One region of the Paenibacillus shunpengii genome, then DNA from elsewhere that is predicted to be linked to it. Evidence: riboswitches for the same ligand, from Rfam matches in the RefSeq annotation. Region 1 holds a riboswitch; the other holds the start of a gene.

Region 1 (7,958 bases):
TCTCCTCCACCTGTGCGAGCAGTTTGTCTTTGGAATCAAACAACGAGTCGCCGGACAAATTGAACAATACGCCGTCTTGCGTCCATGTAGCTGTATAAACAGGCTTCCCAGTTGAAGATACATAATCTTGTTCAATAATAACGACCGGCACTTCCTTCACTTCTACCTTCTCGGTATCTCCATCCGTAAACACTGGCATTGGAAGCTTGCCAGACAAGATACTGTCTGATTTAATCGCTGTCTTCAGATTATCTGGCAGCATCGGGAAGTCCAGCACTGCCTTGACTGCTTCCTCTACTGAGACAGAAGGATCAACCTCTACTGATGGAAGCTTCTGTTGAGATAACGAAGCGTACAGCTCCTCTCCATCTGTATCTGCATGGTAATATTGATGCAGCGTCGCTGGGATATGGAACGTAATTGGCTTCCCATCGAGAGATTCAGGCATTAATTCCTTGGCACCAAGCCGCGCCATTGTCGTGTTAACTTCATTAATGTTCAGTTTCATCGTAATCGTCTGTGAGGTAAATGCATAATAACTTTCTACATTGAAAATATCATTCTCATATGCTGTGAGCCCGGTTAGCTCTTCAATCTCTTGTAAGCTTAATTTTTCATTGTTGAGTTCAGGTCCATATGCATTCGTAAACGAACCATGCTTGTTGATAAAGTCCGATGAATTGCTTCCTCCAGATACTGAGTTGAAGAAGTCCATAACATCTCCTTCATTAACTACCGTCACCTCATCCATACGGAATTGGTTTAGTATCGCGGCAAGCGCCTTATCTCCGAGCGGAGTCGCGATCATGACTCCTGCCACAGCCGCCGCCGTTGCTATGCTGAGCCACTTCTTAACCGGCTTTTTCATATGATGCTTTTTCTTTACAACAGCGGTCTGCTTCTCCTGATTCTGATGATCCGTCATATCGTATCTCTCTCCCCTGATTTCATTTTTTAATACACCTTTTAATACATCTTCCTTTAATGGATGTGCTGCCTTAGGCCCGTTTCCACGCTCCATGGACCATGCTGACCACTTGGGGCTCATTTCTTCTTCTTCAAGCCTTGACGCCAGCTTGTTCCAAGCATCTTCAAGCTGCTTGTTCTCGTCTTTTCCGTTCGGCTTTGATGTCATGTGCACGTTCAACTCCTTACTATGCTAATTGGTATGATCCTCAGGACTGTGGCGCGGACTTTCCCTGAACCTTTCTCCTCAGCTTGCTTGTAGCTCTGCTTAACATCGATCCGACAAGGGGAGGCCTTACATTCAGTTCTTCCGCTATCTCTGCATAACTGTAGCCTGAATACTTCAGCATCAGCAGTTGTCTGTCGCGCTCCGGCAGATCATCCATCCATTCACGTACTTCTTCCTGATCCATACGCTTCAGTACAATCTATTCTCCAGAGGACAGGAGCTGCTCTCTGCTGTCATAGTACTGCTCCTGCTTCTCCTTGAGCTTCCGTTCTCGTATTTTTTTACTCATATAATCATATCCGATGCGAGTCAGTACACGGTGAAGCCATGCACCTATCGCACCCGGATCATCTGGCGGATTCCGATACAGCCGAATAAATACCTCTTGCGCAAGATCTTCCGCGGCGGCTTCATCCTGGATCAGAGCCATCAGTTTTCGTCGTACAATAGGGTAATGCTCTTCAAACACTGTACGGAAAACGTCGATTTCCTGTCCTTCCATATGTTTAACGTCTCCTTTCAGCTGCAGCTATACATAAGACGGACGACGGTTTATTTTTATAGCACGTTTTATAAAAATGTTTAATTGAGTCCTTTTTCAGATTCTATATTAATTATACCGAAGCCGGATATAGCTCATCATTCCAAATCTTGTGTATCCCTATTGAACAATTCGACAAAATGAAGTACCATCATGGGTGAGCTTCGTTTTTTTAACTGTTCCTTCATAATGAGGTCTCACTTATACATTACAATTAAGAACGTCACATGTAACTGGCGTACACGGTGAACCGTGAGGGAGCATGTGATTAGATATAGCCGTACGCCTGGGCAGAGGTAAGGAAACTTAGGTTTCCTTGCCTCTTTTTTACTTTGAAAGGGCGATGTGATTATGAGCGACAACACACTGATTCTGAATGGTCAAACGGTAGCAGATTACATGAGAGAAGAAACGGGAGCAAAGGTGAAAGAACTGAAGGAGCGGGGAATCCAGCCGTGTCTGGCTACCATCCTGGTTGGAGATGACCCTTCTTCGGCAACTTACGTACGTATGAAAGGGAATGCTTGTGCACGAATCGGGGTGGAGTCGATCAAGGTGGTGCTTCCTGCCGAGACAACGACAGAGGAACTGATTCAAGAAATCAATAAGCTGAATCAAGACCCTTCCGTTCACGGCATTCTGCTGCAGCATCCGGTCCCGCATCATATTGATGAAAGAGCATGCTTTGACACGATCAGCATTGAAAAAGATGTAGACGGAGTAACGACGCTTGGCTATGCACTGAACGCGTTTGGCGAATCGGATTATCCATCCTGCACACCGCAGGCCATTATCCGCATTCTTGACTTCTATAACATTCCAATGGAGGGCAAGCACGCCGTAGTCATCGGCCGCAGTCCGATCCTTGGCAAACCGGTATCGGCGATGCTGCTGAATCGCAATGCAACGGTGACAACCTGCCACTCCAGAACGGTAAATATTGAAGCGATTGTGAAACAAGCAGACATTGTTGTGGCTGCCGTGGGTAAACCGAACTTCGTACAAGGAGATTGGATCAAGCCGGGAGCCGTTATCGTTGATGCAGGCTACAACAAAGGGAACATCGGTGATGTCGACTATGATGCCTGCTTGCCGCACTCCTCTGCCATCACACCTGTACCTGGCGGTGTCGGCCCCGTTACCATCGCGACCTTAATCGAGCATACGGTAAAATCGGCGTACAAGTCATTACTGAAGCAAGAGCAGTAATTTCATGATGCAGCATTTTTAAGCGATTAGCTTGCAAAGATTATAAAAGGGCCCTTCCTGATGGAAGGGCCTGATGGCTATCATAGCATATTTTTCCAAATTATATTATACATAAATCCTTATCATATCAAATGAGGGGAGCACCATTCTGAATCAGATAAGCTCCTCTGTAAATCTAATAAATGGTACGATCAAGCTCATCTGAAATTCCTGATTTACGATAGAAATAAGTATTGATAATGTCTCTCCATTCCTTCGAATGAGCAAGCTGTCCCTCCAACCGTTCCATTACACCCTGATAGCGCTCGGAATCAATCTGTCCCTCAAGCTTGCTCCAGCGCCGAATCAACGTCTCGACACCTTCCACACCTTCAAAGTGAGTATCATAGATATGCTGAATGACCGTCTTGCCGGACTTCAGGACATGCGTATACGGTACATGATGGAAGAAGAGCAGCAATTCATCCGGACAGGTCTCCAGTGATTCGTACTTATGAGCATTTTCCGGGAAATATTGCGCTGTATAACCGGTACCATTCTTGACCGTCCGATTGACGCCGATGCCATGACAGTCTGCAAAATGATACGTTCCCCACCTGGAATATTCATAGCCGTCCACATTAGGTCCATAGTGATGGTCCGGATTAACCATCCAGCCTACGCCAAGCGGTGAAGTGTAGCTCTCATAGATGGGCCACGAATCCTGAAGCATCGTACTTACAGCCTCAAGCACCTCAGGGTTTGATCCAAAGGTTTGCTTGATCCATTCGGAGGTAATCTGCTCCTCGGCTAAATCCGGATTCCATGTCAGACGGCCATAGCCGTACAAATTCGCCTGCGCAAGCGTGTGACCCGTCCAGTTATGATCATCGCCCACATTAATGACCGCCGTAATTCCACTGTATTTATACGAATACAATTCACCTGAAGCTACCTTCTTGATCTCAGATCCGGCTCCCTTGGCGTAAGTATCAAAATCAAGGATTTCCTTCCACTGTGGAATCAGGTAGCATAGATGTCTTTGCTGGCCGGTATATTCCTGAGTAATCTGGAACTCCAGAACCTGGTTCGTATGCGGCATTGCTCCGAAAAGCGGGGACACCCCTTCCCGAACCTGAAAGTCCATTGGTCCGTTCTTGATCTGGAGTATCACATTATCCTTGAACTGTCCGTCAAGCGGCTTGAAATGATCGTATGCGGCGCGGGCCCGATCCGTCTTGCGGTCTCTCCAGTCCTGAAGACAGTTGTAGACAAAGCATCTCCAGATCACAATGCCTCCGAAGGGCTCCAGAGCATCAGCGAGCATATTGGAACCGTCAGCATGTGTCCGGTTATAGGTAAACGGCCCAGGGCGACCCTCAGAATCCGCCTTGACGACAAAGCCCCCAAAATCAGGTATGTAGCTGTATATTTCCTGTGCCTTATCCTTCCACCAAGCCGCGACCTTCTCATCGAGCGGGTCAGCCGTAGCTATCCCTGCAAGCTGAATCGGGCTGGCATAATTGACACTAAGAAACGTCTTAATCCCATACGCTCTAAAAATCCCCGCCACCTTCGCCACATCCGGCAAAAACTCCGGTGTGATCAGCCGCGTTTCCACCTCATGCACGTTCACGTTGTTAATCGCAATACCATTGATTCCAATCGAGGCCATCAAGCGGGCATAATCACGAATTCGTGCATCATCTTGAACAAACTGATGATCCTTGAAGAAGATGGATCTGCCCGCATAACCCCGCTCGATGGAACCGTCCATATTGTCCCAATGGTTCATCATTCTCAGCTGGTTCTTGGGATTCTCTATAATGTGAAGATCTCTTAATTCCTCTCCCATTTGAAGCAGACGAAGCAAATGAAATGCTCCATACAGCAGCCCCTTATCGGTCTTTCCCACAACATAAAGAGAATGAATTGCCGTACTGTTATCAGAAAAAGACTTAAGGACATATCCTTCCTCATTCAGCTCTTGTGCCCATGAAGCTGCATCAAGCTCTGGCGGCAATTCCTCTTGGACGACAGCTAGACGAATACAGTCTGTTGTTAGCGTATCGCTGGAGTCCAGCAATTCAGGCAGTACACCGAACATTTCCGAGATCCCATATTGCAGCTCCCGAAGGGCTGACTCTGTAATGTGGGAACGTTCCATACATCCAATTTTGGAAATTTCAAAAGAACCCTGCCAGGATGCCATACTCTCGTATCTAAGCCAGCCGCGGTCTGCAGCAGAATGTGGAAGCTGTGTGATCTGTGCCATGACGTAAAAACTCCTCTCCCTTGCTTTAAATTATACCTAGCCTAAAAAGTCCCTCACACAAAATAATGCGGGTATTTCTCACGCAATATATCTTGATCTACAACGACAAGCCGCAGATGATTCTCCATCATCTTTCCGGCCAGCTCCGTCTCCTTGTTCACAATCAATTGATAAATCTGCTTGTGCTGCGAAATGATGTTCTCCCAGTTGGAATCCGTCAACAGCCGGAGCAGTCTTAGACGATTGAAATGAATGTTAAGCTGCTGCAGCATTTTCCAGGTCCGCTGCTTACCAGTGCCATGAAAAAGAATCTGGTGAAATTCCTCATCGAGCTCAAACAGCTTTTGGTAGTTCTTCTTATCTGCACATACGTCCTGCATCGCAATGTTCGTCTCCAGCTTGAACTTGAATTCCTCTGGAAAGTGCTCACAGCACAGCTCTACGATTTCCTTCTCCAGCTTCTCCCTAATGAATCTGCCCTCCTCTACATGAGCAAGATGAATACGGGAGACAAGGGTTCCGCTCTGCGGAATTATATCGAGCAGCTCCTCTTCAGCCAGCTTCATAAACGCTTCGCGGACTGGAGTTCTGCTTACATTCAGTTCATCCGCAATTTCTTTCTCTGAGATCTTCGTCCCTGGCGGAAGCTCCAGGCGTAGAATACGATCCTTCAATAAATCATAGGAGTAGGCTCTGGTTGAGCCTTTGATCTTCTGCTCAGTCGACATACCGTTACCTCTTTCTTCGAAGCTATTTGGTTCCGCTTGCTGTTATACTACCTGAAAGATGGGGGCAACTGGAATAAAGTGAACCGGCACATTCGGGAATTGCTGACGAATCCTGTCTGCGGCTCGCCTCATCCCCGGCTCTTCGCTGGCCGCATGGCCTGTGAGGATCAGTGACTTGCTGCCTCCAAGGGCTGACGCATCCCGTATGTATTCAGGGGTCTCCCATTCCGGTCCCTCACCTGCAATAATGAGCTGCAGCTGTTCATTCTCATACATAGGAATCAGGTGCGGACCTCCACCCCTGTATCCCACAGTGATACCTATACGGTCACATATCATATCCATATTTCCAATAACTCTAACATGAGAGAGCTGAAGCTTCGCCTTGAGATGCTCCGTAATTTGCCTTACCGTTTGACCTGATGGCAGATGAATAATGGATGCTGAAGACAAGTGCCGAATTGCATATCTGTCATATCCAATCGCTTCAATCAGCCCAAGTGTAATTTCATCAGGAGTATATCGGTGTGGATAATCATGAAATCGATAAACCGTTAGATGCCTCGCCTCAATAAGCGCCTGCTTCGCTTGGTATACCGGATCTGACTTCAGCATTTCATGTGCTCCCTCATGATGACTGTAGAACAATCCCTCATGGGTAATAAACAGGTTGGCTTCAAGCTCTGCCGCTCTATTTAGTGCTTCATAAGTTGCGGAGAATGATACTGCAATGCCCTGGACGAGCTCATGCGAACGGCCGCATATGATCTTGTCTACTGTCGACTCAAGCACACCGGCCGGCTCCTCCAAGCTGCGGATCACATCCTGTACGGTGACATCCAATATTCTCACTCTCCAGTGTCTTGATTTTTGAAGGTTCAGTCGTCATCAATAAAAGAGGAGGCAGCCTTTTCGTAGGCGAAACGGCTGCCTCCTGCGATAACCTTAACTTTTACTCGCCTGAACGTTTACTCACCAGCTTGTGCCTTATACTCCTTGTACGTTTCATTCGCAATTTCTAGATATTGAGACACACCTTGGCTCTCCAGTTCCGATACAAATGTATCGAATTCGGACAGATCACGCTCGCCAAGAATGAATTTGAACGTATTCTGATCGGTATAATCCTTCAGCGGTGTGCTGAGGAGAGTGACTCTTTCGCGTTCTTCAACAGAATAAGGGATTGGTGGTTCAGCAGGAATCACTTCCTTGACTTCCTTCATATCATTTTGGAATTTAAGCTCTTCTTCACTAAACATGGAATGAAGCAGCTCTGTCGCACCACCATAAGCAAATACACCGCCGGAGAAACCATGATCGATACGCAAATCTTGTGTACCCTCTGGGTTCAAGCCATTATAGTTAATATCGTCTACAAGCTTCCGTACTCCATTTTCCTTAGTGAACGTCTCGCCCTCTATGCCCCACTTCGCAAATTCCTGACCTTCATCACTGTAATACAACCAGTCAATGAATTGCATAATGGCTTTAAAGTTCTCGCTCTCCAATGCTTTGGAAGAGATCATCACACCATTCTCCAGTCTGGAACCGGACATTAACTGCCCTGCTGGGCCGCCAGGCACTGTAATCTTGGAAATGGAATAGTTGTCTTTGCCTAGCGTCTTATCCATATCGCTGCGATGCATGACCACCGTTTGAGAGTTGCCGTTGATGACAAAGGATTTGCCGGAAACGAATTTTTGAACCGCCTGATCATCATCCTGAGTGAAGCTCTCTTTGTCCAAAAGCCCTTCCTCTACCAGCTTGTTAAAGTACTCCAGCATTTCTTTATACTCTGGTGTCGTTGCTGTATATACGAATTGATCCTGATCTTCCTTGAAAGTGAGTCCATTGCCAAAACCCCAGCCGGCTTTGGTTCCAAAGCCCATTGCAGCAATGCTCAACGTACTATTGAATTTGAAGCGATCAGAGAATGGAATGGAGTCCGGATACTCCTCCTTCAACTGTTTAAGTGCGGTATACAGCTCATCCCAAGTCGTTGGAATCGCAATGTTGTGCTTCTCGAAAATG
Region 2 (7,958 bases), on a different contig from region 1:
GTCGACATCCTGGTGTCGAACCCGCCTTATATCCCGGCGGATGATATCGCCGGGCTGCAGCGTGAGGTGCGCGAGCATGAGCCGCGCACTGCGCTGGATGGAGGTCCGGATGGGCTCGGCCCTTACCGGACCATGATGGCGCAGCTGGCCCTGCTCGCTGCGCCGCCGCGGCTCGTTGGCTTCGAGCTTGGCCAAGGCCAGGCGGAGGATGTGGCCGATCTGCTGCGTGTGGCCGGCCACTGGGATGAGATCATTGTTGTGCCGGATCTCGCTGGAATTGATCGTCATGTTATGGGAATCAGAAATAAAGGGTAAAGCTGGAAGAGGGATTACGAAATTGTAATCCCTCTTGATTTTCTTTTTCCGAATCTATCCCTTACAATAGATGAAGTGTGTAATATTATGTCGAATTAAAATTGTGAATTGTGAAATGCGCTGATGGTTTCATACACGCTTTATCGTGTCGAACCGAAACAGGATGCGTTTTAGGGGGACGGCTTCATGCTGCAGAAGTTTAAAAAGATGGATGCTTCCATCCTGGTTATCATCTGCCTGCTTATGGTCATTAGTATCTTGAGCTTGTACAGTGCCACGCACGGCACGAAACTAGAAGGTCATCATCTTCGGATGCTGGCTTATTATGTGCTGGGCTTCGGAGCAATGTTTGCAATTACGCTGGTCGATTATCGGCTGTTAGTCAAATATGCTTTGTATATCTATTTCTTCGGACTGGCTACGCTGCTCGCAGCGAACTTCTTCGGAAGTAACCTGAATAATGCGACCGGCTGGATTCAGCTCGGACCGCTGTCTATTCAGCCGGCAGAGCTCTTCAAGCTGGTACTGGTTATTTTCCTCGCCTCTGTGCTGATTAAACGGGACAAGTCGAAGCTGGATTTTTGGAAAGACGTTGTGCCAATCGGCCTTCTGACTTTTTTGCCGTTTGCTCTTGTCATGCTCCAGAATGACCTTGGAAACGCGCTGGCCTATGTGGTGATACTGATTGCTCTCTTGTGGATCGGGAATGTTAAAGCGTCTCATGCCCTCATTGGTTTTGTCATTGTCGCTGTTATAGTGGGCGGCGGCATCAAGCTGTATACGGTATACCACGACTCGATCTATGATTATCTAGACAAACTCGGCCGTACGCACTGGGCTGAGCGTCTCGACCCTTGGCTCGTTCCCGAGAAGGCGACAGCCAAAGCCTCCTGGCACACCGATAATGCCAAGCTCGCCATCGGATCTGGCGGGATTACGGGGAAAGGCTTCATGGACGGCTCCTCAGTACAATCCGGACGAGTTCCGTACACCTACTCCGACTCCATATTTGTGCTGATTGCGGAGGAATTCGGGTTTGTAGGTTCATCGGTACTGCTGCTGCTGTACTTTATACTGATTCACCGCATGATCTTGATTGCACTGGAGACGAAGGAGAGGACCGGGCCGTACATTATTGTCGGTGTGGTGGCGATGTATTTGTATCAGGTGTTCGTCAATATCGGCGCCTTCATTGGGATCATGCCGCTGACCGGAATTACACTTCCCTTCATTAGTTACGGGGGAACGTCACTTATGATTAATATGGCAAGTATCGGCTTGATCATGAGTATTCGGGTGCACGGACAGGAGACCGATGATGATATCCCATCTCCATCGAGCAATGAGCAGAAGAAGCGCTCTTTCAGCCGCAAGGAAGCTAGAGCCTAGTAAGTAAGATAAGAATCAGGGAAGTACGGACTGTCGCAGAGGAGCTGCTCTGCACAGAACTGTGCTTCTCTTTTTATTTTCACAAGTGCGGACTTCCCTTTCTATGAACTCTATCATCCCATCTCTCGATCCCCTTATGTGCAGTCTCATTTCTACGTACGAGTTGGCGTTATTTACGAAATGAATCGAATCTCTTAAATTTTCAAATGCTAGGTTTAACTCTAGCAAATGGGGACATACTGATAGACATGAAGAACATGGCCTAAGGGGGAGACGGGTATGCGGAAGAGTATGAAGCAGTTTCTAATGATCGTGGTGGTAATGATGATTGTCATGATGAGCTGGGAAGGTCAAAAGATGGATGCTGCGCTTCATCAAACTCTTATTCCGCAGGAGTCCATCCGGCTGCGTATACTGGCTAACTCAGATATGCCGGGTGACCAGCTCGTCAAAAGAGAGATTCGGGACGCTGTCGTCATGCAGATGAATGAGTGGGTCCCTGAGCTCGACAACCCGAATAGTCTGAATCAGGCAAGAACGATGGTTCAAACGCATATTCCTCAGCTTAAAGAATTGGTAGGCGAGGAGCTCGCTGCACGCGGACTGGATTATGAGTATAATGTAGAGCTGGCGGTCGTCCCTTTTCCGACAAAGATGTACGGCAAGCTGATCTATCCGGCAGGCGATTATGAAGCGGTTCGAATTACGCTCGGTAAAGGCGAAGGTCAGAATTGGTGGTGCGTGTTATTCCCTCCTCTATGCTTTGTAGGTGGCAGTAACGGAGATCTCGCGGATAAGGATACAGCGGATACAGGGAATTCGGCGAATGGAAATGAACAAACCACAGAGGTAGCTGCTGCAGAGGGCACTTCTGAGCCTGAAGTCCGATTTTTCTTATGGGATTTATTGGTTAAAATATGGGACTGGGCAGACAGCATGTTTGCTTAGCAGATCGTAGTTAACGAGGGAAAAGTGTGAGGCGGGTGCCGTTCACCGGAATCGAATAATGGCATGGCCATCTCATCGAAAACTCAACAACTATGCTATACTATAAACATTTACGAATACAAGATGAGGCTGGATGATTACAAATGACAAACAATTCAAATAGAACAGATAAGGAACAGCCTGTTATCAAAGCTAGTGGAGGAGACGCGGGAATGGAGACCTCTTATTGGCAGGTGTCGCCGCAGAACAGCAGTGTACAGAATGGCTGGCAGGAACAGCATACGATACAAGCGATGGAACATCTGGAAGAAGCTGCTCAGCTCCTTCGGGACGGTTCCATTGTTGCGTTTCCTACAGAGACAGTGTACGGGCTGGGTGCGGATGCGAGAAATACGTCAGCGGTGGAAGCGGTGTTTGAAGCCAAAGGGAGACCTTCAGACAATCCGTTAATCGTGCATATTGCGAATCGGGAGCAGCTAGTCGAATTTGTAAGTGAAATCAATGAAATATCGGAAGCGCTGATGAATGCTTTTTGGCCGGGACCGCTTACGATTATTCTACCGCTTAAGCCAGGAGTCTTGTCAGCACGGGTAACTGCGGGCCTCGACACGGTTGGCGTTCGTATGCCGGACCATCCTGTGGCTCTGCAGCTCCTGGCCTTGGCGGACTGCCCTGTTGCTGCTCCAAGTGCGAATCGCTCAGGAAGACCCAGTCCTACACTCGCGGAGCATGTTCAGGTTGATCTGGATGGACGCATTGCCGGGATTGTGGACGGCGGGGCTACCGGTGTTGGGGTGGAATCAACGGTCGTGCAAGCAGATGCGGATGGAACAGTAACGATTCTGCGTCCTGGTGGAATTACGGCAGAACAGCTGAGGACGGTTGCTTCCGAGGTTCGCGTGGACCCGGGTCTTGCTGCGGATCACAATGAGAGCTTGGTTGCACCCCGTTCACCAGGTATGAAATACACGCATTATGCCCCCAAAGGTGCACTCTGTATAGTCGATGGAGATGCTTCTAAAGTAACGGATTATATCTCCAGCAGGCTTCACGAAGCCAAGGGACGCGGGGAAGTAACTGCGGTTCTAGCCTTCAGTGAGCATATCGGTCAGTATCAGGCAGATGGTTTGTTCTCGCTGGGCAGTATGGACCGGCTGGCAGAGGGAGCTCATCTGCTATATGCCGCACTCCGAAGCTGTGATGAGATGGGCGCATCCTATATTCTGGCTGAGGCATGCCCTTCCACGGGGCTTGGTGCAGCGATTATGAATCGTCTGTTAAAAGCAGCCGGACATCAGATCATCCATGTGACGTAAGAACCTCATACTTGTCATGTTTTACTTCTTGTCCGCATATCGTGTACAAGACTTATAGTGAACATGGGGGTATGAATGAATGCTGGTCGCACCTGCTGAACTCGGCCATCTTATCACAATTATGATTATGGCTGTTGCTCTAGGAATGGATGCATTTTCGCTGGGTATCGGAATAGGCATGAAGGGGATTCGGCTTCTGCATGTGCTTCGGCTGAGCTTGTTGATATCGCTGTTTCATATTCTTATGCCTTTGATTGGTTTCTACACAGGACAGTATGTCAGCTCCTTTCTGGGTCAGATTACTTCATATGTAGCAGGAGGCTTGCTTCTTGCACTCGGTGCACATATGATATTTAACGCCTTGAGACCTGGGGAGTCCAACTTCATGGACCACCGGACGTTTGCCGGGACGATGATATTTGCGGTTAGTGTCAGTATTGATTCCTTCTCCGTTGGTGTAACCCTCGGTATGTTCAAGAGTGATTTATGGCTGACCGTTATCGCCTTCGGCATCTGTGGTTTCGTGATGTCGATGGTCGGTTTATTAATAGGCAGAAGAGTGAGCCGTAATCTCGGAGAATACGGAGAAGCTGTAGGAGGGGCCATATTGCTGGCTTTTGGCATGCTGTTCATCTTCTAGCTCGATTTTTCTCTTTTGCATATTGAGACGAAGCGTCATACAATAGAATTCATCTCATAGGGAACTTAATGACAATGGATTTCATCCAGTTATACAGACGACGGAGGTGACAATATGAAGAATATTCTATTCGTATGTACAGGCAATACATGCCGCAGCCCGATGGCAGAGGGTCTGTTTCGCAAAGCTGCTGCTTCAAGAGGTATTGATGTCGAAGTTCGATCCGCAGGAGTGTCTGCGATAGATGGAAGTACCATCTCTCGTCATGCAGCTGCTGTGCTCAGGGATCACGATATTCAGGATGTCATAACTTCATCCTCGGTCAATCGCGATCTAGTCCAATGGGCAGATCTTATATTAACCCTAACGGGTTCACATAAGCAGCAAGTCATTCATCACTATCCTGAGTGTGCTGATAAGATCTACACGCTGAAGGAATATGCAGAAGATGATCCGAAAGTCCTGGCTGATCTTAAGGAACGGGATCGATTGTATGCAGAATGGCAAATGAAGCGTGCGCTTGGACAGGAAGTGCTGGACTCGGATCGTCAGCGTATTATCGAAATCCAGCAGCGAATTCCAAGCTTTGATATTTCAGACCCTTTTGGGGGCAGCAGAGAAGATTATGATGTGACGGCAGCGGAGATCCGTTCTGCGGTTGAGCGTGTACTGGATAAGCTCAGCTGATTTTTTTGGTGCAGCACTCTAGAAATAGTTGATTTCTAACATCTGATGTTCTATGATGAAGAAGATAAATGAGATTCCGGTGTAACTGGCGACAAGTGTGGATTAAACCACGATGGAGCATCGGAGATAACGGCCGGTCGCCTGGGCAAAAGAGCATTTCTTGCACGCAAGGTATACTTGTGTGGGAGACTGCTCTTTTTTCGTATTTCGTCATATTTTTCGGTATAATAAGACTCAAATGATCTTGGCAGATCGCAAAATAGGGCGAATTAGACGATTCTCATGAGTGAACAACTCTTTCTTGCGATCGTTTTGAAGTCACAAACGGAAGGGGAGGGTTCATTAGGCTATGGAACAGAACAGCAGTCACCCGGAATTGGACCAAATTACGGCACAGACAGCTGAGGTGCTGGAAGAGCTTGCGATTGAAGGAAAGCTTGGTCCAGGTAAAGTCGTCGTCATTGGCACCAGTACAAGCGAGGTAGCAGGCAAGCGCATTGGGACAGCTGGAGCCTCAGAGATTGCACAAGCATTGCTTCAAGGTATAAATGAAGTGAAGAATGCTTACGGTTTTGAGGTTGCTGTGCAGTGCTGCGAGCATTTGAACCGAGCATTGGTTCTGGAGCGTTCGCTGCTTGAGAGGCTTGGACTTACGGAGGTAGCAGCCGTACCGGTTCCGAAGGCAGGAGGCTCCATGGCCGCCGCAGCTTATCGATCTCTGCAAGAACCCTGTCTTGCCGAAACGATTGAAGCGCATGCGGGCATGGATATCGGTGAGACACTCATCGGCATGCATTTGAGGAGAGTTGCTGTTCCTTACCGTACAGCAAGGCGTTATATTGGGGAAGCACGGGTGACTACCGCATTGTCGAGGCCGAAGCTTATTGGCGGAGAGCGTGCGGTGTACCAGCTTGATGTAATCGGCAACACTTCAACTTGTGATTGAGAATTTAATTAAAACAGCTATCATATGGGAGGAATTCAAGTTATGGATCAATTGCGCAAAGCAGACCCGGCAGTACTCAATGCGATGGGATTGGAATTAAAGCGTCAGCAAAACAATATCGAGCTGATCGCCTCTGAGAATATCGTCTCCGAAGCAGTTATCGAAGCGATGGGCTCCGTACTTACAAATAAATATGCTGAGGGCTACCCTGGCAAACGTTACTATGGCGGATGCGAACATGTTGACGTGGTTGAAGATATCGCTCGTGAGCGTGCCAAAGAATTGTTTGGTGCAGAGCATGTCAACGTTCAGCCGCACTCCGGTGCACAGGCGAATATGGCTGTATATCTTGCTGCGCTCAAACCGGGAGACACTGTGCTCGGGATGAACCTTGCACATGGTGGTCATTTAACACATGGCAGCCCGGTGAATGCATCGGGTCTTCTCTATAACTTTGTTGCTTATGGTGTTCAGGAAGATACATTCCGCATCGATTACAATGAGGTTCGCAAAGCGGCGTTTAAGCATCGTCCTCGTCTGATCGTAGCAGGCGCAAGTGCATATCCGCGCACCATTGATTTTGAAGCACTTGCGAGCATTGCTAATGATGTAGGCGCATTGTTCATGGTGGATATGGCCCATATTGCAGGTCTCGTGGCGGCAGGTCTGCATCCAAATCCAGTGCCTCATGCTCATTTTGTAACGACAACAACGCATAAGACACTTCGCGGACCACGCGGTGGTATGATCCTTACGCGCAAGCCATGGGCTGCTGCGATTGACAAGGCTGTATTCCCAGGAAGCCAGGGCGGACCTTTGATGCATGTTATTGCTGCCAAAGCGGTTGCTCTGGGTGAAGCTCTTCAGCCTTCTTTCAAAACCTATGCACAAAATGTAGTCAAAAATGCTCAAGTTCTTGCGGAAACTCTGATTGCCGAAGGTCTGAATATCGTTTCCGGCGGAACGGACAACCACTTGATGCTGATTGATACCCGTAATATCAACATTACAGGTAAAGATGCCGAGCATGTGCTGGATTCGATCGGTATCACTGTCAACAAAAATGCGATCCCGTTTGATCCTACAAGCCCGTTTGTTACGAGCGGTATTCGGATTGGTACGCCTGCAGCAACTTCCCGCGGTATGGACGAAGAAGCGATGGTTGAGATCGGTAAAATTATCGCCAAAACGCTGAAGAACGCTCAAGACGCTACGGTGCTGGAAGAAGTGAAACGACAAGTAACTGCATTAACTGACAAATTCCCGCTTTATCCGGAGCTAAAGTACTAAAATGAAACAAATTTTCCTATACTAAGAATTAGCTGTTTCGGCTATTTTCTTGAACAACAGACCGGACCGCTGTCGTAGTGGTCCGGTCTTTTTTATATTGTTCGAAGGATACAGCCAGATGAAGGTGCATTTTAAGGATAGGGAATGATATAATATACAGGATTTATCGACTTGCCTGTCTATCATTGCATAGATTGGGCTGTTGATGATGAATGAAGAACCTACCGGAGGGACAAGCAATGGGAAAATTGGTGGTATGTGATCACCCGTTGATTCAACACAAATTGACGATTATTCGTGACATGCGCACGAACACTAAGGATTTTCGTGAACTCGTAGATGAAGTGGCAACTTTAATGGCATACGAAATAACACGCGATATTCCGCTCGAAACGATAACTGTACAGACACCTGTAGCCGAGACAGA

The links. A riboswitch is a leader RNA that binds a small molecule or an ion and turns the genes downstream of it on or off. The one in region 1 is predicted to bind ZMP and ZTP.
Region 2: linked by a shared signal. The riboswitch ahead of ACFSVM_RS22690 (TIGR01440 family protein) and the one ahead of ACFSVM_RS01900 (bifunctional 5,10-methylenetetrahydrofolate dehydrogenase/5,10-methenyltetrahydrofolate cyclohydrolase) in region 1 are both predicted to bind ZMP and ZTP.

The regions. Positions count from the first base shown of each region.
Region 1 is NZ_JBHUMJ010000002.1:440,618-448,575, reverse strand. Features, by position in the region: gene ACFSVM_RS01915 (hypothetical protein) at 1-1,135, opposite strand, end outside; gene ACFSVM_RS01910 (sigma-70 family RNA polymerase sigma factor) at 1,176-1,379, opposite strand; gene ACFSVM_RS01905 (sigma factor) at 1,395-1,697, opposite strand; ZMP/ZTP riboswitch at 1,956-2,035, shown strand; gene ACFSVM_RS01900 (bifunctional 5,10-methylenetetrahydrofolate dehydrogenase/5,10-methenyltetrahydrofolate cyclohydrolase) at 2,088-2,945, shown strand; gene ACFSVM_RS01895 (alpha-glucuronidase family glycosyl hydrolase) at 3,121-5,199, opposite strand; gene ACFSVM_RS01890 (GntR family transcriptional regulator) at 5,253-5,927, opposite strand; gene ACFSVM_RS01885 (Nif3-like dinuclear metal center hexameric protein) at 5,970-6,779, opposite strand; gene ACFSVM_RS01880 (ABC transporter substrate-binding protein) at 6,896-7,958, opposite strand, start outside.
Region 2 is NZ_JBHUMJ010000011.1:154,424-162,381, reverse strand. Features, by position in the region: gene prmC (peptide chain release factor N(5)-glutamine methyltransferase) at 1-315, shown strand, start outside; gene ACFSVM_RS22715 (FtsW/RodA/SpoVE family cell cycle protein) at 502-1,704, shown strand; gene spoIIR (stage II sporulation protein R) at 1,984-2,652, shown strand; gene ACFSVM_RS22705 (L-threonylcarbamoyladenylate synthase) at 2,796-3,968, shown strand; gene ACFSVM_RS22700 (manganese efflux pump MntP) at 4,048-4,608, shown strand; gene ACFSVM_RS22695 (low molecular weight protein arginine phosphatase) at 4,723-5,295, shown strand; ZMP/ZTP riboswitch at 5,367-5,449, shown strand; gene ACFSVM_RS22690 (TIGR01440 family protein) at 5,645-6,241, shown strand; gene glyA (serine hydroxymethyltransferase) at 6,284-7,531, shown strand; gene upp (uracil phosphoribosyltransferase) at 7,771-7,958, shown strand, end outside.